DNA from 3 places in the Paenibacillus sp. FSL P2-0322 genome. Region 3 is predicted to be linked to each of the others. Evidence: riboswitches for the same ligand, from Rfam matches in the RefSeq annotation. Region 3 holds a riboswitch; each other region holds the start of a gene.
The links. Region 3 has a riboswitch for glycine ahead of gcvT (glycine cleavage system aminomethyltransferase GcvT). Riboswitches for the same ligand answer to the same signal wherever they lie in the genome.

Region 1 (9,941 bases), 2.0 Mb from region 3:
CGGATGACGGTTGTTACGGCTCAGAGCCGCAAGGTCCTTTCCCTTAAAAAGAATCCGTCCGCTCGTCAGCTTATTTAGACCGATGATCGTCCTGCCTGTCGTCGTTTTTCCACAGCCGGATTCTCCCACCAGCCCGTATGTCTGGCCTGCCTCAATGCTGATCGACACGCCATCCACTGCTTTCACCTGATCGATAACACGCTGGAAGAAACCACCGCGCACCGGATAGTGGACCCTCAAATCATTTAACTCCAGTAGTGCCATGAGCAGCTTCCCCCTTTGCCTCGTCTTCAAAATGAAAATGCTGGTAACATGTACAACGGACCCAATGTCCAGGGGAAATTTCATTTAGTTGGGGATGGTCTTCATGCACTCTCTGCTGAATCCAGGGAATACGCGGGGCAAAGCGACAGCTATTGCGGGGGATATCTTGTAATGAGGGAACAATGCCGCCGATGACATGCAGTGATTCCCCCTTGGTATGCGATCCCGGCATGGAAGCAAGCAAAGAACGCGTGTACGGATGCTGTGGATGCCTGAATAATTCAAAAACATCAGCGCTCTCCACGATTTCTCCGGCATACATGACCACCACGCGGTCGGCTACTTCTGCCACAACACCAAGATCATGCGTAATCAAGATAATTCCGCTCCCACTCTCCTGTTGAAGCTGTTTGAGCAAGTCGAGAATTTGCGATTGGATCGTTACATCGAGCGCAGTAGTTGGTTCATCTGCGATAATAAGAGAAGGTCGGCAAGCTATGGCAATCGCGATCATCACACGCTGACGCATCCCTCCTGACAGTTCATGCGGATACTGCTCATACACACGCACAGGATTCGGTATATCTACGCTTTCCAGCAGCTCCAGCACACGTTCCCTTTTTTGCTTCGTAGATAGTGACGTATGATAATCAAGATTTTCCTCAATCTGCTTACCAATGCTCATTAACGGGTTGAGTGCTGTCAGCGGGTCCTGAAAGATCATGCCAATGCCCGCTCCGCGGATTTTATTCATTTGCCCTGAAGAAAGACGGTTCAGGTCCGTGCCTTTAAAAAGGACCTCTCCCTCTACACGCGTGCGTTCCATGTCATGCAGTTGTGCGATCGAAAGCGCCAGCGCGCTTTTGCCACAGCCGGATTCTCCGACTACAGCCAGCACTTCATTGGGGTTGACCGTCAGATCCAGATGGTCGACTGCGGGGTGATATTGATCCTTGATGCGAAAAGATACGGATAATCCTTTAATTTCCAACACGGGTCCGGTATTCAATGCGCGCTTCCTCCATTCTCCATGGTCTTGTCCCGCTTATTCTCACCATGTTTGATGTTTAAAACCTCTCATGAACATTACATACCGTTTTTGTCGGAATAATTTGAATACATCCTATCACCAGTATATGGATATATCAATTAAGATTATGCTATCAACATCATTTAAAAAATCAATGATCCAGCAGTAGCGCGGCCTTTCTGGCACAAAATGTAATGAAATAACCAACCACAGGTTAATTTTCATCACAAAAAAAGTCGCCTGATCCCTCTGCAGGGATCAAACGACTAACTAATACCAGCTCACATTGAGCTTCTGGCGATAATTATGAAGCCGCTCCATAGGAGCCAGACTTGAACGTTCTAGGATCGTACCATTTGTAGCCTGCTGCTGGAGCAGACCAAGGCTCAGGCTGCGGTTCTGTGGAAGCCGCAGGCTCCTCAAATGGTAGAAGCTTCGTTGGCTGATCCAGAGTCAAACCTGCCACATCAGACAATTTCGTGTAGTCCTGCTTCCATGCAAGCCATTGAACCGTTTGCACCAGGAAGGTGGAATCATCCACTTCTTTAAAACCATCATATGTCTTCTTCGACTGTCCGTTTTCCTCACGCACATATTTCGGTGTAGCATCTTCTACAGGGGAAGAATCACCGATGAACGCTGCCTTGCCTTGACCTACCTTGGAAATAGCAGCATAAGGTCCTTCCGCACGGCCCCCGCCGTTATAAACTCCCTGGTCTACCGCATTACCCCATTTTTTCGTGCCTGAAGGGATATAAGCAATGCCTTTAGCCTTGGTAGGATCAATAATAGCCAGCGTAGATCCTGCATGCATTGCAATCGAGCGCACACCCTTGGTAATGCCGAAAGATTGATCTGCGGCTACAATGTCGGTAGCATTCACATCACCCAGCGCATTGTAACGGAAACGAACGCCAAAGTTGGCCGCCAGCCAATCGGAGCTTGTTAATCCTTGCATCGCCGGTGATGCAGCTTCTTCTGCAGTCATGCCCTTGGCCGGATTAGTATAGGCTCCACGACGGTAACCATTCATAACCTCGGAGGAATCCCAACGGTTTTTGTTACGGTCCGCATTATAATGATCGGAGATGAAGAAGACGCTCCCCCCGCTATTCACGTATTGCAGCAGGGCAGCCTGCTCGGATGCCTTAAAGGCAACATTCGCTTCACCAATAATGAACACATCATATTGGCGTAACTTATCATATGTTATAGCCTGCTCTCCATAAGTAAAAGGAATGGGACGATTCAATTGGTCTACCGTAAAGCCTACATTACGCAGTCCATTGGCAAAGTCGGAGAAGGCGCCTTCAATGACCCAATCTGCTGCACCAGCGGTCTGTGCGTGCGTATTATCGAACAGCACCTTTTTGCCTTTTCCATCCGGCAGTGTAGTACCGGGTTGACCCGGGTTGCCAGGTTCGCCTGGTTCCCCCGGCTCGCTTCCGCTCACCAGTTCAACAGCACTTGGACTTTTCACTCCACCAAAATTATTGTAGGCGCCGAGTGTACCCGTCACACGAATTTTGCTGCCGATCAGCTCAGGATGGCCTGATAGCCCATATTGCCCTCTGTACGCTGAAGTCAGCTGTACATCCAACAGATTAGACGTATTACGTTCATTTGCCTGATCGGCAATCAGTACGTTAAAATCATTCGCGAACGGGGAAGAAAAGTTAGCCGTTTTCGATCCGGTAGCATGTCCGACGATGTAACCTTCCACCGTCACCGTACCTCCACTGCTTTGGCGCTGAAGTGCTTCGGCTACTGTCAATGCTCCCTCCGCCTTGACCTGACCGAATGGAACGAAGATCCCAATCAGCAGTGATACGATCGCTGCTAGATGCAACATCCCTTTTAAGCGTGAACCTGTGAATCGCAAGCCTTTTACCATACGTCAATATCCCTCCTATGATTTCCATAAATATACTTGTCCTTTATCAGATTAGCCGCCAATCTTCTAATTCCTTCCTGGTTTCATCCATAATTATGTAAATTTTAATCTTTTTTATTGGAAACGCACCTGTTTATGTAAAAATTAAACCTGTGATTGACACTGAGCACGGCATACATTACGCTAAGGAAGACATGTAGAACGGTATACGCGAATGAAGATGACGGGAGAGTCTGTCCAGGGAGCCTACACTCTGGCGGCACCGAAGGAGCAAGACGTCAGCACCCGGCTGACGGATAATCTCTCAGGTCCATGTATCGTCATCTGACGCAACTCTGGAGAGAGCGCAAGCCACCCAAGGGGTAAGGCGGTAAGAACACCGCACGAAACTCTCAGGTAACGAGGACAGAGATAAGGGAAACTTCCTTATCCTGTCCTTTTTTGTGCTCACATTGTGCGTCAGCATTAAGAACCGTCATAACCGCGCAAAGACGCGGAAATACCATATAGTATGGTATTAGAACATACAGGGGGCCACACCATGCGTTTCAAAGATGTATTTTCTATTATCGGTCCGGCCATGACCGGACCTTCCAGTTCACACACCGCAGGCGCGGTGCGGCTCGCACGCGTTGCCCGGCACTGGCTCGGGACGCAGCCTGACCGTGCCCGCATGACGCTGTACGGCTCCTTTGCCGACACGTATAAAGGACACGGTACAGACCTGGCGCTCATCGCAGGGCTGCTTAATTACGATACGGACGATCACCGGATTCCGGATGCCGAGCAATGGGCAGAGCAAGCCGGGATGGCCGTGGAATTCGCCGTCAGCGGACTCCCCGCGCCTCATCCGAACACTGTCCGTTTCGAGCTGTGGAAGGGCGAGGATCAGCGCACACTGTTGGGCTCCTCCATCGGCGGCGGCAGCATCCATGTCCAGCAGCTTAACGAATTCCGGGTCAATCTGACCGGGGAGCTGCCTACGCTGGTGCTTCTCCACTCGGATAAGCCCGGTACATTGGGCGCGATAACTTCAGCGCTGGGCGCGGCCCACATTAACATTGCCTATATGCACGTAGATCGCAAAGGCCGGGATGGTGAAGCACTCACCGCCATTGAAACGGACAGTTCTGCTCCAGCTGAACTGATTGCGGAACTGCGTTCTTTACCTCATATGTATGAAATTAAGATGATTAATTTGAAAAAAGGAGCTGAATCCGATGCGGTTTAGCCATCTGCATGAAATCAGCGCTTTATGCGCTGAAGAATCCACCACAATTGGCCGTTTGATGATTCAAGAGCAGGTACAAGAGACGAATACAACGGAGGAAGAAATCTTTCGCCAAATGTCTGATTATTATGAAGTCATGAAGGAAGCCGTTCATCGCGGTCAGACACAAGACACCGTATCCCGCAGTGGATTGACGGGCGGTGACGGCAAGCGCCTAGCCGAGTATCTGCGGTCAGGGGAAACCTGCTCCGGTGATGCCTCCGCGCTTGCCATGGCTTATGCCCTCTCCGTGTCGGAGGTTAATGCATCCATGGGTCGCATTGTGGCCACGCCTACCGCAGGCTCATGTGGGGTTATCCCTGGTGTGTTCATCAGTGCGCAGGAGCGGTTCGGCTGGGATGATGAGCATATGGTGAACGGCCTGTTCGCCGCTGGAGCCATTGGCTACGTGATCGCCAACAACTCCTTCATTTCTGGCGCGGAGGGAGGCTGTCAGGCTGAGATTGGTTCAGCTATCGGGATGGCTGCTGGCGCTATGGTCGAGCTGCGTGGTGGTACGCCTGAACAGGCTGTTCACGCCGTGGGCCTCGCTCTTAAGAACACGCTCGGCCTGATTTGCGACCCCGTCGCTGGACTCGTGGAGATTCCGTGCATCGTGCGCAACGGGCTGGGAGCCGTGACTGCGCTTGCCGCAGCGGATATGGCTTTGGCGGGTGTGCGCAGCGCTATTCCGTCTGACGAAGTCATTGACGTGATGCTTGAAGTCGGCAGTGCGATGCCGTCGAAGCACCGCGAGACCGCCAAAGGCGGCTTGGCCCAGACGCCGACTGGCAAGCGTTTGACCGAATCACTTACACGCAACACACCGACCAAGAAGGATAAGTCATAATTTATAAGCGGTAGCCTCCTTAAAAAAAGAGCAAGCATGTCGTCCTTGGACGTATGCTTGCTCTCTTTTTTACTGAACGGTTACCTGTATCTTCGTCATTTTACCTGCATATTTCACAGTAATTACTGCTTTGCCCTTGCCCTGTGCCTTAATGTTACCGTCTTTGACGGTCGCAACAACAATTCTGGACGAGGACCAGACAGCCGGTTTGGAAACATCCTTCTCCGACTCATCCTTATACGTGGCTGTAGCCGTAACCTTGGCCAGCTGTCCTGCCTTCAAATTCAAAGCAACTTCGTCTGTTTGCAGGTATTTAAGCGTATCAACATCCACGGGTACGCTGATTACCTTCCCGCCAAACTTCGCCTGAATGTTAGCTTTACCGTAGCTAACCGCAGTAACCTGACCCTTTTTAACAGTGGCTACCTTATAATTAGACGTTTTCCATTCAGCTTGGGTCGTAACGTCCTTTTCTTTACCATCACTCGATTTAACCACAATCGCAATGGTTTTTTGATCTCCAGATTTGAGCGATAGCGCGATTGCATCCGCTTCAATTTTTTGCGCTACGTCCACTTCTACCGTAAACGTAATGTTTTGCTTGCCATATGAAGCAGTCACCGTTGCCTTACCGCTACCATTCGCTTTGATCAAACCTTCGCTAACTTCAACCACTTTTACATTGCTAGTTGTCCAGGTGGCGTCCTTGGTTACGTCTGTTTTTGTACCGCCACTCTTAACTCCTGTTACTTTCAGCTGCTTCGTTTCCTGAGCACCAAGCGCAATTACACGCGAGTCTGTTTCCAGACGGTCTACAAGGCCTACTTGTACGTTAATCGTCAGTTTTTTGCCATTATAGGTCGCTGTAATAACCGCTTTACCAGCGGATTTACCCGTAATCGTTCCTTTGGACACAGAAGCAATATCTTCCGCGCTTGAAGCCCATTCTGCATCCTGTGTTACATCTTCCTTACGCCCATCCGCATAAGTAGCCGTCAAAGTTGCAGTATAGTCCTCATCAATATCAATCGTTGCCGTTTTGGAGGACAGAGACAGATCACCGGGTACATTTACGGATACCGTAGCTGTAACTGTTTTGCCACCATAAGAAGCGGTGATCGTAGCCTCACCTGTTTTATAACCCGTGACTTCTCCCGCACTGACAAAAGCGATATCTTCATTGCTGGACTTCCACTCTGCCTTACTTGTGATATCTTCTTCCGTACCTGTTACATACGTTGCGGTCAGCTTGAGCTTTTTGGATTCCTTGGCATTCAGGCTCAGCTTGTCCTCACTCAAATCCAAATATCTGGAGGTTTCGACATCTGTCTTGATCGAAACAGTCTTATCTCCATACTTAGCGGTCACCGTAGCCGAACCCGCTCCAATGGCCATAATCGTTCCCTTATTCACAGTCGCAATTTTTTCATCGCTTGATGTCCAAGTAGCTTTATCTGTGATATCCGTTACCGTCCCATCCGGATAAACGGCAGAAACTTGTATTTTTTTAGATTCATCCAGACGGAGAAAAATATTGGATTCGCTGGCTTTCAGCTTATTCGTTTGATCGACATCTACCGAAATCGTAGCGGACATCGTGCCATATTTACCTGTAATTGTCGCCTTTCCCGCGCTGTAGCCGGTAATGGTGCCTTTCAGTACATCCGCCACAGCTGCATTGCTGGAGCTCCATTCAGCGGACTCTGTTACGTCCTGTACCGATCCATCCGGGAACGTCGCCGTAAGTTTAACCTTCTCAGTATCCTTCAGCAAAAGAGAAACCTCTGATGAACTGACATCGAGACGTTTAACCTGCTCCACCTGCACAGCAATGGTTACGGTCTGTTGACCATATACGGCCTTAATATTGGCTGTACCTGCTCCCTGAGCGGTAACCAATCCGTTAACTACTGTGGCTACCTTTTGATTATCGGAGGTCCAAGTAGCATCACCCGAAACCTGAGCTGTTGTATTATCACTGTATGTCGCTGTCAAATCAACCTGTCCTGTACCGCTTGAACGCAAGTTCAGGCTTTGTACACTGGATGTCAGCGCCTTAACCTTTTTCGTTACATGTACCTGAACCGATTGCACCTTCTCTTTATAGGTCGCAACCACGGTGGCTTCCCCTTCAGCCTTGGCCGAAACTGTACCGTTATACACGGTAGCAATAGCTGTATTATCACTTTTCCAATCCGTGCTTACGGTTACATTCGAGGTTGTCCCATCGCTAAAAACAGCAGTAGCCGTCAACGCAGCCGTATCTCCCTGCTGCAAAGTTACCTCGTTAGAGGAAAGGACAATCTTGGAAAGCACCGCATCCGCAGCAGATGCAAACCCTGCATATGATGTAAAACTTGAAATCAGGATGACCAACGCCAGAAAACCGGACCATCTATTCTTCAAAATCTAATTCCCTCCCATTCCAAAACTTAAATTAAGGATTTCGCAAAATCCTTACACCTACGTTTTATGTCGTCATATGGAAAAGAATAGTTTAGGCTTCGAAGGAAATTTGGTCCTTATTAACTAGATCATTTCTGATAAAGATTAGACATTACAATTTGTGTAGCTTCAGAGCCATAGTGAAGAGTTTACCCAACAGACCCACAACCTCGCATTTACAAACAGCTATAAGCTGCTGCGCGAACTCTCAAATGATGGTATTCTTCCATATTAGGAGCCAGTTGGTGCATATAAACGACGGAGAATTGTTCGCTTGGATCTATAGAAACCCAAGTGCCTGCTACTCCCGTCCAGCCAAATTCTCCAATAGAACTATTTGCATGCCCAGCCGCTTTATCAATTAACGTGCGCACGCCCAGTCCGTAACCATAACCTGTATGATAAGAATTAGTAAAATCCAATAATTGATCTGTATTCAGATGATTGGTGCGCATTAAATCAATAGTTTTTCTCCCTAATAGCCTCACACCATCTACCATACCTCCATTCGACAGCATTTGTGAAAATATAAGGTACTCCTTAACTGTCGAATACAGACCTGCGCCCCCACTTTCATATATAGCATCGGGCTGATGATATTCATCCAAGAAACCCTCTATTTTTTCTAGCTCTCCGGCGTCTGTTCGTTGGTAAAAGGAGGCCATTCGCAATTCAATATCTCCACGATATCGGTAACCTGTATTGTTCATTCCAAGCGGATCAAATATTTCATCCTTTAGGAATTGCCCTAATGATTTACCTGAAATCACTTCAATAAGACCTGCAACCAGGTCATGTCCATATCCGTATAACCAGCGTGTTCCCGGCTCAAATGAAAGTGGAATCTCAGAAAGCGCTTTAATTTCTGTGCGCAGATCATATTTCCCCTGCTTTTCCTTTAACGTTCTAAGGACCTTTTGCATGGCCCGTCCTGTCTCTGAAGACTCGGAAGCATAGGGAAGACCCACACTCATATTGAATATATGCTTAATTAAAATGGGTTTCTCCGCCTTATCCACATAGGTGTATCCGTTAGGAGCGGTTTTGAATACATGCGCATTACGATATTCGGGAAAATATTCATACAAGGGCTCATTCAACAAAAATTGCCCGCGTTCGTACAGCATAAGTGCAGCCGTACAGACAACAACCTTTGTCATGGAAAACAAGCGATACACTGTATCCTCAGTGATTGGCTTTCGGGCTTCCAGATCAGCATATCCATGATATCCTTCATACAACACTTGACCATTCTGGGCAATGGCACAACCGCAACCTGCTGGCCCATTTGCTACGAAATGTTTCAATAGCTGATCTACCTTGTCAAAACGAGACATATTCATCCCTCCTATTTTTCCTTCAAAAGAAACAGGCTTCCCCTCGCGCTCTAATTTCCTGTTCCAACAAGCTCAGCGCGATCCCTTGTAAGCGCTTATTCCCCGCATTTATTTTAACGGTAAACTTGGTAAATACATAGATTATTTGTCATAATCAGATGGCTTTACATTAACAGCTCGGCCACCGTTTCCTTCCAGCGATGGATCACCAATTCCGGTTCCTTGAGACGGACCGTGACACCTGTCAAGATATCCGCATATTGGGCCGAATCTTCTCTGGCTGCAAAAACATGAGCCGCAAATCGCTCACGTACATGCTTGGCTTCGGGCAAAGCAGGCAGATGTTCCAGCGACAACCGCACATAATGCGCCTTCCCCCCGGTAAACACCGCAAGCGTCGCCTTCCCGGTACGAATCATGTTGCCCGTCGTGGTCGTGCCTGGCCATAGTGCCAGACGCAAATTCCCCTCGTCCAGCGCTACAACTTCGCCCACACTAATCATCGCTATGTGCGGCCACTGATCTTCCGTGACCGTCAGCAGCATCATTGCTTCATGCTGCTTGTCCTCCAATACCTTACCGTCCAGTAGCGTGAACAGTTCCTTACCGATCCTTGGTGTCTGCATGAAGTATAATCCCCTTTACATTTAGCCTATAACTTCAAAGTACCATAATTTACGGCTACTTACGAACGACCCTATATCCGCTCTGGAATAGGAGGAACATGAGCAGCATTCGGAATATCTTTGGGGTTTACCTTGAACGCCGATTTATACTTTGCTGGATCAGTAATGATATCCGGTTCTGAGGTCCGCCATGTGAACAGGCATACTGGGCACAACAAAACCTCC
Region 2 (9,941 bases), 170 kb from region 3:
AATCTCACCCTCTGAGCGTTCAGGACACCGTATTCCTGAAAGATCTAGAGCATGAGAAGTTTATCAGCCTTACACCTGGTAATTCGCTTAGGAAAACAACGGACCTCTTTTTTACTCACATCCCTTTTGAACCCAACATCGTCTTTGAAAGTGATGATCCGGCAACGGTAAGAGGGTTGATTCAAACAGGACTTGGCATCTCCTTTATTCCTTCTATCCTGTGGAGGAACGTCGTAACCGAAGACATTAAGCTGCTTCAAATCAGGGAGCCTCGATGTATGCGAACAATCTATCTGTCCTTTCCTACTGGGGAACTGCACACCGATATAGAGAAATCGTTCTTCGAATTCATCATTAGATTTTTCCAAGATATTGCTCAGCATTGACGATTTAGATACCTTTTGACATAATATCTGCCTTATTGTTTTATCATTCTTCGGATTAGTAAGATCAATATCTTTAGAGTATTTAATTTCTATACATGCTTTGTTTCAATTTTTTTGTTTTTGGTTAAGTCAATGCACATAAATGGGTAACAGCTTCATATGATGGAGCTAAACCATTTACAACTTGTTTAGCAGGCAGATTATCTCAGACAGCAAGGAGGGAAATGATGTGAAAACAGTACAATGGCTGGTATTATGTCTTGCTTTTCTCACGATGTTCAGTGCTTGTAGTGGACCCTCGTTCTCTGAAAGTCAATCATCTGAAACTAATTTGTCCAACGGAAAAAAGATAACGCTTACATTGTGGTACTGGAACCGTTCCATTGACGATGAACTACTCGCCCAGGCGGAAAAACAATTTCCCAACATTGAATTAAAAACTCAAAAAATAGGCGGTGACTTCAAAGCCAAACTGAAGACAACGCTCGCAGCTCGTTCCGGTGAACCAGACATCGTAGCTCTGAACGATTGGATGGTGGAGCTGTTCCCCAGTGCGGATCGTTTTTATGACTTAAGGGAACTCGGAGCAGACCGCTTAAAGGATCAATATTTGGAATGGAAATGGAATCAGGGGATCACTCCTGATGGTAAAATGATTGCATTTCCCATGGATACAGGACCTACCGCCCTCTTCTACCGAAGTGATCTGTTTGAACAAGCAGGCTTGCCTAGTGATCCTGAAAAGGTTAGTGCCTCCATTCGCACATGGGATGATTACATGGCGGCCGGAGAACAACTTCGCCAGAAATTCGGAAGCCGTTCATTTTTGGCTGACAATATTGTAAACGTTTACAATCAGGTACTCGCTCAGCATACAAACCTTTACTTCAAGCCAGATGGCAGCTATATCGGCAATCAATCTCCTGACATCCGTCTGGGCTGGAAAACCGCTGTCGATTTCCACAAGAAGCATCTGCTCGCCAATGCGGATGGCTGGACTCCCGAATGGAACGCTTCAGTCAATAACGGCAAAATCGCCTCTTTTGTAGGGGCTATCTGGATGAAGCAAGTTCTCACAGAGGCCGCGCCGGATACAGCGGGTAAATGGAGAGTCGCCCGTGCTCCTGGAGGAGACGGCAACCTGGGTGGTTCTTTCATTTCTATCCTCAAATCCAGCAAACATCCCAAAGAAGCCTTTGAAGTGCTGACCTGGCTGCAAAACCCGGAACACCAGCTGGAAGCCTACCACAAAATCGGACTGTTCCCGTCCACTCCCGGCGTCTATAACGATCCTATCATGGGGACACCCGAGCCTTTCTTTGGTGGTCAGGCCACCGGACTCATCTTTGCCACCTCCGCACGTAATGTGAAAAGCAGCTATTTCGGCGAGCGCTATCCTGTCATCCACGGCATTGTGACCCGTCGTCTTGCTAATGTCGCCAAGCAGGATGCCAATTCCGATGCATTATGGACGGAAACCATGGATCGAATCGAACGGGAATTACAGCGGTAAAAACAAAATCCAAAAAAGGCGTGTGGACAATATGCTGAGAGAAATCTGGAAGCACCGTGCCGTTTATGCTGCGATCTCGCCGTTTTATCTACTGTTTAGCATCTTTGGACTGTTTCCGATTGGGTTTTCATTATATCTAGCGTTTCACAAATGGGACGGGATCGGAGACATGACCTACAACGGCTGGGGCAACTTTCGCTACCTTGTGACAGACAATGAATTTTGGCAGGCTGTAGGCAATACGTTTGTGATTTGGGTGTACGCCACGATTCCAATGCTATTCTTCGCACTGATTATTGCCTTTCTGCTTTATGCCCCTTTTGTGAAAATGCGCACCTTATGGCGAGTTGGATTCTTCCTGCCCAATGTGACGTCTATTGTGGCTGTTGCCATCATATTTGGTGCCTTATTTGCCAACAATTTTGGATTTCTCAACTACCTTCTGCAACTCTTGGGACTACCCATGGTTCAATGGTTGAATGTGCCATGGGGTATCCAAATTGCCATTTCTTCTATGGTCGTATGGAGATGGATGGGCTATAACGCAATCATCTATTTGGCCGGACTCCAGAGTATTCCGCATGTGCTGTATGAGGCCGCCAAAATAGACGGGGCAACCGGAGCGCAAGCTTTTTTCCGCATCACTATCCCCATGCTACGCCCATTCATTCTGTTTACGGTGATTACGTCCACCATCGGCGGTATGCAGCTCTTCACCGAGCCACAGGTCCTTGTCGGTAATGACGGCGGTTCCGGGGCAAGTGGCATGACCATCGTTTTATACCTGTATCGCGAGTCGTTCATTAACAACTATTTTGGATATGGTGCAGCCGTCGGATGGGGCATGTTCCTCATCATTGCTCTATTCTCCATCATAAACTGGAAACTCGTTCAAGGTAAAAAATAACGATGGGAAGGAGCTTCACAACATGATGCAGACACGCGCAAAATCCTTTGTTTTATATGCCGGATTGTTGGTGGGAATCATTCTGTCGATGTTTCCATTTTACTGGCTGATCGTCATGGCAACCCGTACAACCTCAGACATCTATCGTTTTCCACCACAATTGTGGTTTGGCAGCCACTTCTTGGATAACATAACGAGAGTATTACAACAGATTAATTTTGCCGGAGCCTTTTTTAATACCCTTTTTGTAGCCGGTTCTGTTACCCTATTGGTTCTGTTTTTCGATTCACTAGCAGGTTTTGCATTCGCCAAGTTTGATTTTCCGGGCAAAAAAGTGCTATTTATCGTTCTGCTAGCTACGATGATGGTCCCTTCACAACTTTCGCTTGTCCCCTCCTTTGTCATGATGGCCTCCTTTGGATGGGTAGGTACGTTCAAAGCGCTTATCATCCCGGGGATGGTAAATGCCTTCGGCATTTTCTGGATTCGTCAATATGCGGAAGAATCCATTCCAAAGGAACTGCTGGATGCGGGCCGGATGGACGGATGCAGCTTTTTTCGACTGTACTTGAATGTAGCACTGCCTATTCTACGTCCTGCGTTCGCTTTTCTCGGCGCATTTACCTTTATAGGAGCCTGGAATGATTATTTATGGCCGCTAATCGTCTTAACGGATGAACGTAAATTCACGCTCCAGATTGCACTGTCACAATTGAACGGGATTTACAATACGGATTATGCGATGGTCATTGCGGGCACCCTGCTGGCTGTACTGCCACTTATTATTTTATTTCTTTTCATTAGCCGCCAGTTTATTTCCGATCTTGCCGCCGGAGCTGTCAAAGATTAGATTTACTTGAATTCCCTTATTCATTTCATGTATAATAGCTAATCGTCATTTCAAATAGCTTACATGATGAAGTTAGGTATCCAACAGGCAATCAGGTTAAGCGATTTACGATTTGAACATGAACTATGAACTATGAACTGAGGGAAACTTACCAGATGAACAAATTCACATATTATAACCCCACCAAATTAATTTTTGGAGACAATCAAATTGAAGAACTCCAGCAGGAACTGCTGAATTACGGCAAAAACATTTTGCTGGTATATGGAGGCGGAAGTGTCAAACGAAATGGTCTATATGACCAGGTATTAAACGCGTTAGAACCGCTACATCTGAACATTCATGAATTGTCCGGCGTAGAACCGAATCCGCGCTTGTCCACCGTTAAGAAGGGTATCGACATTTGCCGAAATGAAAAAATCGACTTCTTACTTGCTGTAGGCGGTGGAAGCGTTATTGATTGCACCAAAGCCATCGCAGCAGGGGCTGAATATGACGGCGATGTGTGGGATATTATCAACAAAAAGCACATGCCGACCGAGGCTCTGCCATTCGGCACCATCCTCACACTCGCCGCCACCGGTTCAGAAATGAATCCGGATTCTGTTATCACCAACTGGGAAACGAACGAAAAATACGTATGGGGCAGCGCGGTAACGCATCCGAAATTCTCGATTCTGGACCCAAAAAACACCTTCTCTGTGCCACGTGATCAGACGGTATATGGCATGGTGGATATGATGAGCCATGTGTTTGAACAATATTTTCACAATGTTAAAAATACACCGTTGCAAGATCGTATGTGCTTTTCCGTGTTGCAAACCGTGATCGAAACTGCACCTAAGCTGCTGGAGGATTTGCACAACTACGAGCATCGTGAAACGATTTTATATGCCGGAACGATTGCCCTTAACGGAACACTACAAATGGGCTACTTCGGGGACTGGGCTTCGCATACGATTGAACATGCATTATCCGCTGTATATGATATTCCTCATGCTGGCGGTCTGGCGATCCTGTTCCCCAACTGGATGAGACATACGGTGGATCAGGATGCTGCACGCATGAAGCGGCTGATGCTCAGCATGTTTGATTTAGATACCACTGGTAAAACGGATAAGGAAATTGCTTTGGAGGGGATTGATCGCCTGAGTGCATTCTGGACAAGTCTCGGTGCCCCTTCCACCCTGGCCGATTACAATATTAATGATGAGCAATTGGAAAAAGTCGCAAACATTGCAGCCCGTGAAATGGAATACGGAGGCTTCGGTAATTATAAAAAGCTGAACCAAGAAGATATTTCAGCTATTTTGCACGCATCGTTATAACATTCAAAAGGGAGTGTCCTCAAGCCTGTGATGACTGAGGGCACTCCCTTTTGGAATTTATGAATTAACCGTTTGTCCTTTTTCTTCTACTTGGATAGCTGCCCCTACACTGGCACCTGCAAGAATGCCCTTTTTCTTACTAGAATTCAGAGAATCCATATAGGTTCGGGTTTCTGCGACTACAATTCCTGATAAGCCGAGCAGGGCAATCAGGTTCGGGAAAGCCATCATTGCGTTAAAGATATCTGCCAGCAGCCAAATCGCATCCAGTTTAATGAACGCGCCCCCGGCAACCAGTAGGATGAACAGATAGCGGTATGGCTTAATCCACTTGACCCCAAGCAAATATTCAACACAGCGTTCCCCGTAATAGTTCCAGCCGAGCATGGTGGTGAACGCAAACATAATCAGAATGATTGTGAGCAGTTCTGCCCCCAGCGGGAATGCGCTGGAAAATGCTTGCTGAGTCATCAGGCCCGCATCGGTAGGCCCGCTCCACACACCACTAACCAGTAGCGTCAACCCGGTCATCACACAAATAACCATCGTATCAATAAACACGCCTGTCATGGAAATTAGCCCTTGCTCCGCAGGCCATTTGGTTTTGGCAGCTGCGGCTGCAATCGGTGCGCTTCCCAATCCGGCCTCATTGGCAAAAATACCTCTGGCTACCCCACTTCGCATCGCCAGCATAATCGTAGCTCCGGCAAATCCGCCCGTTGCAGATGTAGTTGAAAATGCCGAATGGAGCACCAGCGCAATTGCGGCAGGTAGTTGGTCAGCAAACCGAATCAGTACGATGAGACAGATCAGTACGTACAAGCCTGTTTTAAAAGGAACGACCTTCGTCGATACCTTGGCAATGCTTTTGAGTCCTCCAATAGTAACAAGTCCTGTAAGGATAGCAATAATCAGTGCCGTTACAATGGGCGGAACGCCAAAACTGTTTTCGGTCGAAGATACAATCGCTTTGACCTGCGGAAACGTTCCAATCCCGAACAACGCTACCAGCATGCCCGAAAAAGCAAACAGCATCGCCAGCGGTTTAAAACGGCGTCCCAGACCTTTCTCAATATAATACATCGGGCCGCCGGAAAATTGCCCATTCCGATCCTTCACCCGGTATTTTACCGCAAGTACACCTTCCGCATATTTCGTCGCCATCCCAAAAAAGGCTGCAACGACCATCCAGAACAAGGCACCCGGCCCGCCCAGCTTAATGGCTGTCGCTACGCCGACAATACTTCCTGTGCCAACTGTAGCCGCCAACGCTGTACTCAAAGCCGCAAAACTACTTACATCCCCGCTGCCTTCATTCGGGGCCTTACCGATCAGCTTGATCGCCAGGGGCAGGCGGAATACCTGCAGCATCTTCAAACGTATGGTCAGCCACAACCCCGTTCCCATGACAAGAATGATGAGAGGCGCCCCCCATATCCAACTGCTAATCGCTTCTAACACATGTACCAAATTCATTTCAACCCGCTCCTCCAGCATATTAGAAAACAAAAAAGAGTCAAATCCGCTGATTCGACTCCTGGAGAGGTTAAAGGCACGAAAAAATACAACCATCTTGCGCAGGTTTCTGCCTCTAATAGCTTATAAAAAAGCCTAGGGCATTCCCTGTCACAGGTTATTCGCGTCTCTGTCCTTTTGCCTGAGAGTTTAAGCAGATGTTCTCTGCGGTGCACCTTCGGCGCCCAATTAAGGGTCTCTCCAGAGTTCTGTCCGTTTACGGTCCCCGCTTGTTGCTGTAATCAGCCTAAGCACCTGAGAGTTTTGCCCCTTCGGTCGGAACTTTCGTTCCATCTCCCGCAAACATCAACCAGACATATGAAATTTTTATTTATTATACAGAAAACTTTCAGCTTATTACAAGTGAAAAGTTTGTGAAGCCCTCTGAAACATTATTATTATGTCTATCAAAAAAAGCGGGTACAGCAGATTGCATCCTTAGGATGTCCTCTGCTATACCCGCCCGAGAAAATTTGGAATTACAATTCTTCACCATTGGTTGCTATCACATTTTTATACCAGTTAAATGAGTCCTTTTTGGAGCGTTTGAGCGTTCCGTTACCGTCATCATCCAGATCAACGTAAATAAATCCGTAGCGCTTGGACATTTCGGAAGTAGACATGCTCACAAGGTCGATAGGACCCCAGCTGGTGTAACCAATCAGATCAACACCGTCGGCAATCGCTTCCTTCATTTGGGCAATATGCTGACGCAAGTAATCAATGCGATACGTATCATGCACAGAGCCGTCTTCTTCCACCTTATCATACGCACCCAAACCATTTTCCACGATGAACAGCGGCTTTTGGTAGCGGTCATAAAACGTGTTCAGCGTAACACGCAGGCCGATCGGATCGATCTGCCATCCCCAGTCAGAGGACTGTAAATATGGATTTTTCACGCCGCCAATCAGGTTTCCTGCTGCTTTTTCGCCTTCTGGACCTGCAGATACGGTCAAGGTCATGTAGTAGCTGAATGAGATATAATCGACCGTGTTATTTTTTAAAATTTCGGCATCGCCTGGTTCTGTGTGTATAACAACATTATTTTCTTCAAAATAACGATTCATGTAGTTGGAATATTCCCCACGGGCATGCACATCCGTAAAGAACAGGTTCATCTGATTTTCATGCTGGGCTTTCAGTATATCCTCTGGATTACACGTATGTGGGTAGCTTTCCAAACGAGCCAGCATACAGCCGATTTGAGAGCCCGGGATGATCTCATGTCCTCGTTTTGTCGCCAGTGCACTAGCTACAAATTGATGATGCAGTGCTTGATATATCGCTTGCTGCTTGTTTTCTACGCGGTCAATGACCACCCCGCCACCGGTAAACGGACTCATGGTCATTACATTGATTTCATTAAAGGTCAGCCAGTATTTTACTTTATCCTTATAACGCGTGAACACAGTTTCGGCATAATTTACGTAGTGCTGTATAACTTCACGACCCAGCCAGCCATTATACTTCTGAGTCAAACCCAGCGGTGTCTCATAATGTGACAATGTTACCAGCGGTTCAATACCATATTTGCGCAGCTCATCAAATACATTGTCGTAGAATTGCAGTCCCGCTTCATTCGGCTCGGCATCATAGCCATTCGGGAAAATCCGCGACCAGTTGATGGACATACGAAATACCTTAAAGCCCATTTCCGCGAACAATGCAATATCTTCTTTGTAGTGGTGGAAGAAGTCCACACCTTCACGTTTTGGAAAACGGGCATTGACTTTGCCTGCCAAAATGTCTTCGAGTCGCTCGGACGAAATCTCCATAGCATGATCGTTCTTGCGCTCTGCTTTGGGTACATAGGCAACCATGTCGGCACTGGACAATCCTTTTCCATCTACGTCAAAAGCACCTTCCAATTGGTTGGCTGCGGTTGCACCACCCCACAGGAAATTTTCGGGAAATCCTTTTAATGTCTTAGTCATAGTATAAAAACCTCTTTCCGTATTTAAGATTTTTACTTTGGTCTAGTAAATAATACCCCTTTGGTGCAGGGAGTAGCACTTCGACAACTTTGCCGCCGGACAGTAACCGTTCTCCTTTGAAAAGCATTGACAGTTGCTTTAAAATAGACGTAATGCCTTCATAAGCATCCTAATCGTTGTAACGCGTTTCATGTCAAGTATTTTTTTCTTATGTGAGGAGAAGCACCATGTCGAATCTTGATCAAATTGCAAAACTGGCGGGCTTTTCCAAAGCTACGGTATCCAGAGTATTAAATCAGTCCCCCCATGTCAGTCACGAAACAAGAACTAAGATTTTGAAAATCATGCAGGAATTGGACTATGTTCCTAATCGGAATGCCATTTCTCTATCCAAGGGTCAGACGCTTCAGATCGGTATCATTACTTCAACTATTAATGAAATTGTTCTCGCTTTTCTGGACAGCTTTGTGGAAGTAGCCGGCCAGTATGAATTCCAAACCATTATTTATACTTCGGGAGAAGACAAAAAGAAAGAGCTTCAAGCCTTTGAGGATTTAAAAAGAAAAAGAGTCGATGCGCTGGTCATCATTTCCTGCGTGAATGACACTGATTTTTTGAGTACCTATTGCAAATATGGCCCGATCGTTTCGTGGCAACGAATGGAGCATACCGATATTCGCTCCGTCGCTATGGATCAGTATGAAGGATATATGTTAGCGCTAAAACATTTGATACAAAAAGGCTATACTCGTATAGCCAACGCTTTTGGTCGTCCGAGCAGCATCAATACCCATAGCAGACAACGAGCCTACGAACAGATCATGAGTGAGCACAATCTGCCAGTGTTGCAACACTGGAATCACTCTTCTATTTATAATATCCGTGATGGCGAACAGGTCGTACGGGATTTGTTACAGCGTCGGGAAGAATTCCCAGAGGCTATTTTATGTGCTAACGATTATGTAGCAGTGGGCATTCTCTGCGAAGCACGCAGACAACGGCTGAACGTACCGGAAGATCTGGCGATTGTCGGATTCGATAACACGGAGCTGGCGCATACGATGGGGATTACAACGATTCAAAATCCCATCATGGCTCAAGCACAAAATGCTTTTTTCATGCTTTCCCCTCAGCTGATTGGACGCCAAATGGAGCTTCATTCGCTAGAGTACTGCCTCATTGAACGTACGACCACGTAAGGTAACGATTTACTTGCAAATTAGGCAAAAGGGCCTTGATATGAAATATTTTTTGTCGAATCAGAATAAAATATGTTGAAATCGCTTTTTTTTGTGCTACAATAGCACTATATCGAAGGATTGTGACCGGTGATGCGGGCAATGCCTGAGTTCAATTGAGTGCTATTGCTAACAATAGTGTTGAATTGTGCTTAGGCATTTTTTATTGGTAAAGGATGGGAGGGGGAACTTCAATGATTATTGAGAAGGTGCTCAATAACAACGTCCTATTGACTAAAAACGATAAAGGCAAAGAGGTCATCGTGA
Region 3 (9,941 bases):
TCGGCAATACCTGCTGCAATATGCCTGAGGATGCTAACCCCTACCGCGGTCGTTACCAGATCAGCATGGTCTACCGCATCCGCTACAGCGGATGCATCTCTGCCGTCAATCGCCGTTACATTCGTGACCAGCTCCGTATCCTTTGTATCATTGGCTAGCTCTACGGTGTATTGTTTACGACGACGTAACTCGGATACAAGGGTGTCGTTGACATCTGAAAAGACAACCTCATAGCCTGCACGCGACAGAATCAATCCGATAAAGCCGCGACCAATATTTCCTGCTCCAAAGTGGACGGCTCTCATAGCTCCATCTCACTTTCGAACAGATCTATAATTTCCTGTGGGGTCACCGCGTTGCGAAGTTTATCCATATTTTCTTCCTCCGCACACACCACAGCGATACTCGTCAAAATCTCCATATGATCGCCGCCTTGTGCTGCAATGCCGATTACCATGTATGCTTTTTCTTCCCCAAAATCTATGCCTTGTGGAAACTGAACGATGGAGATGCCTGTGGATTGAATAAGCATCTTGGATTCCTTGGTGCCATGTGGAATAGCCAACCCGTTCCCGATATAGGTGGACACGATCTCCTCGCGTTCCAGCATCTTGTCAATGTACTCACTTGAAATATGTCCTGCATCCAGCAGGATTTGTCCAGCCATACGAATCGCCTCATATTTGTCTTTGGCGGTTGCGTTCATTTTTACTTTGTCTATCGTCATAATACTCACGGTAGGTTCCTCCCTGTCCCTAATTTACTGTGGAAAAATTCAGCTAGCTCACTCGATATATAATTGACAATATGATCCCTGCTACCGTGTTCCAGTAGCGTAACCATGTCTTCCTGCAAGAGTAATGCACTAATCTCGCTCAATACCTCCAAGCTTTCTCTCGGCAGCTCACGAGGTCCCAACATGAGCAGCACGCATTCTACCTGTTCGCCTGTATCCGCCAACAGCGGCTCTGCCAGCTTATACAAGGTAAGCGAAGGCTTGCGAATATAGTGGCTGCGCGTATGAACTAAAGCAATGGAGGTATCAGAGATCACCTGACTACCTTGGCGCTCTCTTTCCATGAGCTGTGCAGCAACCGCAGAAGGCTCTGTAACATTCCCCCGCCCCGCCTCCAACATGCATATAGCCTCTACGGTCGCCGCCATATCCATCCCCTGATTTTCCAGCGGATACACTTGAAATTGCTGTACAATGTGTACAATTTCCTCAAGACTTTTCCGCAGACCGGTAAGCCACTCTATATCCTGACCAGGCTGAACAGCCTGTTCCTGCTGATGGTCATTGGGATGATTGAGTGTAATATGCTGGATGAATTGACGCAGGCGATCACTCTCCTCCTGCGTCAGCAACGGGCTGATCTTAAGATACCGATCTGGTTCAAGCGGTAGCTCTACTGTCGAAATGATCAGATCATAATCCTCCTTGGGAATCCGCGCCGCCTCGTACCATGAAGCCCTATCCACAATATTGATCTGTGGGAGCTCTTTGGCGAGCCTTGTTGCCAAAAGTCTGGATGATCCAATGCCGCTCGTGCAGACTACGATGGCCCGCACCTCCCGCCGCAATTGTCGTAGCCGCTCCAGCGAAGCGCCAAAATGCATGACGAGAAATCCGATCTCTTCATCTGGCACTTTCATTTCTGTCATGCCCGCCGCAGCCTTTTTCACTGAGTCGAATAAGCTGCTGTAATCCTTGCGGATTTGCTGAAGGAGGGGGTTACGAATCGACCTGCCTTCCTTCAAACGTTTGAACACCGGGGCCATATGGGCAATCAGTCCTTCACGCAGAACACGGTCCTCTTCCAATGGCGTGCCTGTCTCTTCCTCCACACGACGAATCAACTCATGAACCGACTCCAACAGTACGAGATCATCCAACGGCAGTAGTCGGGTAGAGTGATCCTCGGCATCACGAAATAGCAGCCTGAGATAAGATCGTTCCGGCTCTGGAAATTCAATATCCAGCGCCTCTGACAACTCCGTGCATATGCGTTCCACCATAGCTGTGCGAAGCATGATATTTTCATCTGAATCTGTTTTTAAATACGAGAGAAGAGGATCTATAACATACCCGAGTCGCAGACGTACCAGCGAAACGCAAATTTGAATCAGCAGCTCCATGTATTTGCTTTCCACCATGTTTTCCAACCATTTTTCATGGGGCTGCCAGAGGGCCTTTTCCACAATCAGCAGGTTATCTCTGCCAATCATCTCCAGCAACTTGTCGGCGACACGGGTCACAGAACGAAGTTCTTCCCGGGCTGAAAACAGATCGGATTCATCCAAATATTCGAGAGCCAGCTCGGAAATCGCCCGTCTTTTGTCTGTCTCCCGTCCTGTAATCTCGACGCCGTACCCCCGTCTGCGGACAAGCACGAGCCCCCGTTCCCCAATCCAGCCTTGTAATTCGTCCAGATCATGACTGACCGTAGTTACCGTGACTTTCAAGTCTGAAGCCAGCGCCAGCAGCTTGATCGGCTCCTGTGTATCCAGCAGCATGCAGAGAACCACGATCTTTCTCTCCTCAGCCGAATATTCGTCTGACTTTGTATGCAGCAATTGCCTTCGCAGGCATACAAGCTGAGCTGGGTCAGCATCTATACAGATACCAATCCCTGACTTTTTCTCCAGCTTCACCTCATGAGCAGCCAGCCAATGCTCGACTGCGCCCAGTTCCCGATGAACCGTCCTTGTGCTGACATTGATCTTCGTGGCAATTTCCCCGGCTGTAACCTCTTTGGACTGCTCCAGAAGATATTCCACGATGTCACGTTGTCGTTTCGTAATATTCATAAGCGCATACCGTTCCTTCCCAAGCTCATCCCTCCAGCAGGAGACGTACACTGCATACAGTCCGCCTGACTACGACGGGGATTAAGAATCGGATTTCAGACGTTCAACCAGCGCTTCGTATTCAGGGCTCTTCAGAAAATTGTCAATGGAAATGTGCTCAGCATTCGGGGCTACTGTTTTAGCCCGGTCTGTCAACGTTTTTTGCGTAATGACAATATCCGCATCCTGTGGAATTTCACTGATTGCCGTATTCGTAACTGTTACGCCTACACCCGCCTGCTTCATTTTTTTGCGTAAAATCGAGGCGCCCATAGCGCTTGAGCCCATACCTGCATCACAGGAAAAGACGATCTTATTCACTTCGGATTTATCCTTGAGCGTTCGAGCTGCGGCAATCTCAGCAGCACGTTCAGATTCGTGGTTATCTTCCATTACAGTGGCGTTAGCACTTGCACTCTTGCTTTGATTTTTCATATCTTTCAGGCGGGATGCAGCTTCCTCCAGCCCCTCTTCTTTTTGCTTACTAGTCTTGAGTAACACTGCGGCAACAGCAAAGGATACGACCGCAGCAGCGATCACCCCGCTCAGCATTGGCAAATATCCGCCTTTTGGCGTCATTAGAAAATAGGCAATGATGCTGCCCGGTGAAGGAGCAGCAACCAGTCCGGCACCTGTCAACATAAAACAGAAGGTTCCCACAACGCCCCCAGCTATAGCAGCAAGAATCAAAATCGGCTTCATCAAAATATAAGGGAAATAAATTTCATGAATCCCGCCGAAAAAATGAATGATGACCGCTCCAGGAGCCGATGACTTCGCAGAGCCTTTGCCGAACAGGCAGTAGGCTAGCAAAATACCGAGCCCCGGCCCAGGGTTGGATTCCAGCATAAACAGTACGGATTTTCCTGTTCTTGCAGCTTCCTCTAACGCAATCGGACTCAATACTCCGTGATTCAGCGCGTTGTTTAAAAATAATACTTTTCCGGGCTCAATAATGAGGTTGACAAGCGGCAATAGCCCTGCGTTCACGAGGAACTGTACCCCTGCCGACAACACTTGACTGATCATTTGTACAATCGGACCAATCGCCACATGGGCAAGCAGCGCTAGAATGGCACCGATAATTCCGGCCGAAAAGTTATTGACCAGCATTTCAAAGCCTGATCTGACTTTGCCTTCAATGGCCTTGTCGAACTTCTTCAATATCCACGCAGCCAGCGGACCAGCGACCATCGCGCCCAGGAACATCGGGATATCGGCTCCCACTATGACACCCATCGTCATAATGGCACCAATCACACCTCCACGCTGTCCGTGAATCATCGTGCCCCCTGTATAACCGATCAGTAACGGCAACAAATAATTTTTCATCGGGTCAACCAATTGTGCAAAACCTTCATTCGGGAACCATCCGGTCGGAATAAAGAGTGCCGTAATCAGCCCCCACGCAATAAATGCTCCCATATTGGGCATAACCATACCGCTAAGAAAACGGCCAAAACGCTGTACGGCGACACGAGTGCCTCCTTTTGAACTTGGCTTTGCGTCCAATGTACTCATATTCAAATCCTCCTTGTAGGTAAGCATCACTACCTTTTCTTAAAATTCATACTAAATGACAGCGCTATCTTCATCAACGAAATGAAAACGTACTTTCGTCATGAACGTTGATGACAACATTTAAATTTAAATTATCCGGGAAGGTATTATACCTGCATAATTCTTCTTAATATGACCTGTAGCTATAGAAATTAGTCGAAAAACCGTGCTGGATTATGTATGATTCTTATATGGGGACAACCCTCTAAATCAGAATAAAACACGTAATTACGTTTGAAAAAAGACAAAAAAATAGCCGCTACGTCAAATCATAGCGACTATTTTATACAAAAATCGAGCAGACAAATAACCCTCTTACTCCATACTACAATGCTCCATTATTGCTCATCGGAAATCAACTGCTCATACTGATCCGCAGACAGTAGCTTGCCCAAGGCTTCCTCCACATCTTTATCCATCTCTACTTCGATCATCCAACCTTTTTCATAGGGAGATTCATTCACTAGCTCAGGTGTACTTTCCAGCGTTTCATTCACTTTTAGTATGGTTCCCGTCACCGGAGCAAAAAGGTCGGATACTGTCTTCACCGATTCAATCGTACCGATCTCCGCTCCCTGCTCAATCGTTGCTCCCGCCTCAGGTAATTCTACAAAAACAATATCACCCAGTTGATGCTGTGCAAAGTCTGTAATACCAATTCGTACCGTTCCATTCTCTGTCCGCTGAACCCACTCATGTTCGTCTGTATACCAAAGTTGCTGCTTTACTTCACCCATTCTGTTCCCCTCACTTCCATATGAATAAAATCGCTTTTGCTCACTGTACTAGACAGGTTAAGATTATGACAACAAGAACACTCATGTCAATAATACTAACAAAAATACTTCATATCACCTCATATAGCGTACTATATAAAAATATGATAGCTTATAACAAACGCTTACATATCCTTATTTATATATTAAATGTTTTTTCTATTGTTTTTGATGACATTTTTATTGACATTTTAAATGAATTTGCGTATTAATGGGTTATAGCAAATGCTTTGGGAAACACCCCGACAACTGCAAACGCGGATGAACGCGGAGGGAGAGACTGCCAAAAAGATTCGCATAGCTGTTGCCGCTTGTGAGACATAAGTGCACGCGAATCGGATCAAGTTGTTATCTGCAAAGCCAGGTAATATACCGTTGATCCCGAAGGTAGCGCCGAAGGAGTAAACCTGCATTGCAGGTGAATCTCTCAGGCAAAAGGACCTCTGCCGGACGCATCTCTGGAGAGCATTCGCTATTGGAGCGGATCACCCAAGGGGAAACCCGGTACATACCGGGGTAACTTTCTGGTATCAAGGACAGAGCTGAAAAAAAGAGTGTAGACTGCCGTCTATACGTTTTTTTCGGCCTGTCTTTTTTGTTTAGCCGATCACACCGGATAGGAGTGGAATAATGACTAATTTGCGAAAAACACCGCTATATTCGTCCTACGGGACGCAGTCTGGGGTTCGTTGTATTGACTTTGGCGGCTGGGAGCTCCCGGTTCAGTTTAGCGGCATTCAAAAGGAGCATGAGGCCGTCCGGCAACGTGCGGGTTTATTCGATGTATCGCATATGGGCGAATTTTTGGTTGAAGGCAAAGAAGCCGAAGCTTTTCTGCAAAAGGTGACCACGAATGATGTCAGCCAGTTGGAACCAGGTCAGGCACAATATTCACTCCTGTGTTACCCCGATGGAGGGGTAGTAGACGACCTACTTGTTTACTGCAAAGGACCGGAACGCTACATGCTCGTTGTGAACGCATCCAACATCGATAAGGATTGGGATTGGCTAATGCGCCATATGCCTGCATCCGTTCACATGGAGAATGTGTCTGATGCGATAGCATTGCTAGCGTTGCAAGGACCGGAGGCAGCACGTATTGCCGCAGCCGTGGCAGATACGGACATTACGAATCTGGCATCTTTCCGCTTCCATGAGAATGTGCCATTGTTCGGAGCAAAAGCACTGGTCTCACGAACCGGATATACGGGCGAAGACGGTTTTGAATTTTATATACCTGCTGCGGAAGCACCAGCCGTATGGGAGGGTTTGCTTCGTTCCGGTGAGTCGTATGGGCTGATTCCCGCTGGACTTGGTGCTCGGGATACCCTACGCTTTGAGACACGGTTGCCGCTATATGGTCAGGAGTTATCTGCCACGATTTCACCACTCGAAGCTGGTCTAGGTTTCTTCGTCAAGCTGAATAAAGGAGATTTTATCGGTAGAGAAGCACTGCAACGTCAGAAAGAACAAGGGATTCCTCGCAAATTGATCGGGCTGGAAATGATTGATCGCGGTATCCCACGCGCCCATTACCCGGTATTCGCAGAAGGACAACACATTGGTGAGGTCACAACGGGGACTCAGTCGCCCACCTTGAAGCGTAATCTGGGCCTCGCCTTGGTGGACAGTCGTTTTAGCGCCCTCTCCACACCGTTGGAGGTTGAGATTCGTGGCAAACGCCTGCGTGCCGAGGTGGTGGCAGCACCCTTTTATAAACGCCCGCGCTGATCTTAAACTCTTTTTATTTCTATAAAGCAAATATGTCAGATATGAACTTCTGGGTTTTTCATCTCACACACTTTTTTATTAGCTAATTTACGATCTAAAATCTTGCTTTTCGAAAGGAGTCAGAACCTATGAAGCAGCATCGTTATCTCCCTATGACTGAACAGGATCAAACCGAAATGCTGCGTGTGGTGGGTGTATCATCTATTGATGATTTATTCAGTGACATTCCAGAGGCCATTCGATATCAAGGGGAACTGCCTCTCTCTTCTCGACTCGATGAGAAAGCCTTAACCCGCCACTTGGCCGAGCTGGCCGGACACAACGCCAATACAGACACACATGCCAGCTTCCTTGGCGCAGGAATTTATGATCATCATATTCCGTCCGTCATCCAGCACATCACTTCACGCTCGGAATTCTATACAGCCTACACCCCCTATCAGCCGGAAGTAAGCCAAGGCGAGCTACAAGCCATTTTCGAGTTTCAGTCGTATATTTGCGAATTGACGGGCATGGCTGTAGCTAATGCCAGCATGTACGACGGAGCGACTGCACTGGCGGAAGCGGGCTCACTGTCCGCCGCAGCTACCCGCCGTAAACAGCTTATCGTATCAAGGTCCGTCCATCCGGAGGCACGTCAGGTATTGGCAGCCTATGCACGCGGATTGGATTTGGACATCGTGGAAATCGGCTGTTCGGACGGCGTAACGGATGCTGATGCGCTAGCGGCGGCCGTATCGGAACAGACCGCGGCTGTTTTGGTCCAAAGCCCCAACTTTTTCGGAGCCGTGGAAAACCTGAAGCCGATGGCTGACCTCATCCATGCGCACAAAGGTCTTTTGGTCGTCAGTGCCAATCCACTGGCACTTGGCTTGCTGGAAACACCCGGCAAACAGGGCGCGGATATTGTGGTAGGAGATGCGCAGCCACTTGGCATCTCCTCTTCTCTCGGCGGTCCGACCTGTGGATACTTTGCCGTTTCTCAGGCCCATATGCGCCGTATCCCCGGCCGTATTGTGGGTCAGACCACAGACCGCAACGGTAAACGCGGCTTCGTGCTGACCTTGCAAGCGCGGGAACAGCATATCCGCCGCGAAAAGGCCACCTCTAACATTTGCTCCAACCAAGCGTTGCTAGCTTTATCTGCATCTGTATACTTGTCTGTCATGGGTAGACAGGGGATCAAGGAAGTAGCCGAGCTAAATTTGCATAAAAGCCGTTATGCTTTAGAGCAATTGCTGAGCTTGAAGGGCGTAACTGCCTCGTTTAACGCACCAACCTTTAATGAGTTTGCCCTTAGACTGCCTGAGGGTACGGATATGAGCAAACTCCAGGCCGAGCTGCTAGCTGCTGGATTTATCGCTGGCTACGATTTGGGCCGGGACTATGAGGAACTTGCTGGTCACATGTTGATTGCCGTGACGGAGCAAAGGACCAAAGAAGAGATTGACCAATTTGTACACACCTTGGGGGGATTGCTATGACACACACCGGACAGGATCAGAAACAAGGGCTGTTGAAGGAACACGATCAAGCGCTCATTTTTGAATTGAGCCGTCCGGGTCGCATCGCCTATTCCCTTCCCGAGTGCGACGTTCCCCGTCGCCCGGTGGCAGAGCTTTTGCCAGATTATGCGCTGCGCAGCGAACCTGCGGCATTACCCGAGGTATACGAAGTAGACGTTATTCGGCATTATATTGCCTTGTCCCGGCGCAATTTCGGCGTGGACAACGGATTTTATCCGCTCGGCTCCTGTACGATGAAATACAATCCAAAAGTGAATGAGGATGTCGCCCGATATACAGGCTTCGCCAAAATCCATCCATATCAGCCCGAGGAGAGCATCCAGGGTGCCATGGAGCTGCTGCATACGCTCCAAAATGATTTGGCTGCGTTAACTGGCATGGATGCCGTCACGCTTCAGCCCGCCGCGGGCGCCCATGGCGAATGGACCGGGCTGATGATGATTCGCTCATACCACGAAGCACGTGGTGAGCGACGTACCAAGGTGCTCGTGCCGGATTCCTCGCACGGAACGAACCCCGCCAGCGCAACCGTCGCGGGCTTCGAAACAGTCACCCTTCCCTCCACCCCTGAGGGGCTGGTGGATCTGGATGCGTTACGTCAAGCCGTAGGCAACGACACCGCGGCGCTCATGCTGACCAATCCGAACACGCTTGGGCTGTTCGAGAAGCAAATCACTGACATTGCTGCCATCGTGCATGAAGCGGGTGGTCTGGTTTACTATGACGGGGCAAACTCCAACGCCATCATGGGGATTACCCGTCCCGGAGATATGGGCTTCGATGTAGTGCATCTCAATTTGCACAAAACGATGAGTACCCCGCACGGCGGCGGTGGCCCCGGCGCTGGGCCTGTCGGCGTAAAGCAACGGCTCATCCCTTATTTGCCCAAGCCGCTTGTCGTACGGGATCCGCAGGGGGTGTACCACTGGGACCGGGAACAGGGAGATTCTATTGGACGGGTTAAAGCCTTTTACGGCAACTTCGGTATTCTCGTTCGTGCCTATGCCTATATCCGTAGCTACGGTCCTGACGGCTTAAAGCGTGTATCGGAATGCGCTGTGCTCAATGCCAATTACATGATGCATCGGCTCGCTCCACATTTTGACCTGCCCTACCCTGGACATTGCAAACACGAATTTGTCATGTCAGGGCGAGGCTTGAAAAAATTTGGAGTGCGTACGCTTGATGTAGCCAAACGGCTGCTTGATTTCGGCTACCATCCGCCTACAATTTACTTCCCTCTGAATGTAGAGGAATGCATCATGATCGAGCCCACAGAGACGGAAAGTAAGGAGACACTTGATGCTTTTGTCGACACTATGATTCATATTGCGCGGGAAGCAGAAGAGAACCCTGAGCTGGTGCTCAATGCACCATATACTACTCCAGTCACACGATTGGACGAAACTACCGCAGCTCGCAAACCTGTACTGAATTGCTCATGCAGTTAAAAACAAATTCTACTTAAAGCATGCAAAAAAGCCGGTATCTATTAGAT

Region 1: it holds a riboswitch for glycine, as region 3 does, so the genes downstream of both, sdaAB (L-serine ammonia-lyase, iron-sulfur-dependent subunit beta) here and gcvT (glycine cleavage system aminomethyltransferase GcvT) in region 3, are expected to answer to the same signal.
Region 2: it holds a riboswitch for glycine, as region 3 does, so the genes downstream of both, MKY24_RS20660 (sodium:alanine symporter family protein) here and gcvT (glycine cleavage system aminomethyltransferase GcvT) in region 3, are expected to answer to the same signal.

The regions. Positions count from the first base shown of each region.
Region 1 covers NZ_CP150243.1:458,957-468,897, reverse strand. The annotation lists gene MKY24_RS02120 (ATP-binding cassette domain-containing protein) at 1-264, opposite strand, end outside; gene MKY24_RS02115 (ABC transporter ATP-binding protein) at 242-1,273, opposite strand; gene MKY24_RS02110 (DUF6359 domain-containing protein) at 1,599-3,188, opposite strand; glycine riboswitch at 3,403-3,518, shown strand; gene sdaAB (L-serine ammonia-lyase, iron-sulfur-dependent subunit beta) at 3,730-4,419, shown strand; gene sdaAA (L-serine ammonia-lyase, iron-sulfur-dependent, subunit alpha) at 4,409-5,308, shown strand; gene MKY24_RS02095 (Ig-like domain-containing protein) at 5,378-7,714, opposite strand; gene MKY24_RS02090 (serine hydrolase domain-containing protein) at 7,930-9,090, opposite strand; gene MKY24_RS02085 (pyridoxamine 5'-phosphate oxidase family protein) at 9,255-9,716, opposite strand; gene MKY24_RS02080 (non-oxidative hydroxyarylic acid decarboxylases subunit D) at 9,788-9,941, opposite strand, start outside.
Region 2 covers NZ_CP150243.1:4,679,463-4,689,403, forward strand. The annotation lists gene MKY24_RS20635 (LysR family transcriptional regulator) at 1-386, shown strand, start outside; gene MKY24_RS20640 (extracellular solute-binding protein) at 616-1,899, shown strand; gene MKY24_RS20645 (sugar ABC transporter permease) at 1,931-2,806, shown strand; gene MKY24_RS20650 (carbohydrate ABC transporter permease) at 2,829-3,656, shown strand; gene MKY24_RS20655 (iron-containing alcohol dehydrogenase) at 3,812-4,984, shown strand; gene MKY24_RS20660 (sodium:alanine symporter family protein) at 5,042-6,460, opposite strand; glycine riboswitch at 6,620-6,714, opposite strand; gene MKY24_RS20665 (glycoside hydrolase family 1 protein) at 6,979-8,436, opposite strand; gene MKY24_RS20670 (LacI family DNA-binding transcriptional regulator) at 8,664-9,635, shown strand; gene MKY24_RS20675 (PRD domain-containing protein) at 9,869-9,941, shown strand, end outside.
Region 3 covers NZ_CP150243.1:4,507,337-4,517,277, forward strand. The annotation lists gene MKY24_RS19840 (mannitol-1-phosphate 5-dehydrogenase) at 1-305, opposite strand, end outside; gene MKY24_RS19845 (PTS sugar transporter subunit IIA) at 302-736, opposite strand; gene MKY24_RS19850 (BglG family transcription antiterminator) at 733-2,811, opposite strand; gene MKY24_RS19855 (PTS mannitol transporter subunit IICBA) at 2,893-4,371, opposite strand; gene gcvH (glycine cleavage system protein GcvH) at 4,749-5,147, opposite strand; glycine riboswitch at 5,448-5,639, shown strand; gene gcvT (glycine cleavage system aminomethyltransferase GcvT) at 5,817-6,917, shown strand; gene gcvPA (aminomethyl-transferring glycine dehydrogenase subunit GcvPA) at 7,046-8,401, shown strand; gene gcvPB (aminomethyl-transferring glycine dehydrogenase subunit GcvPB) at 8,398-9,894, shown strand.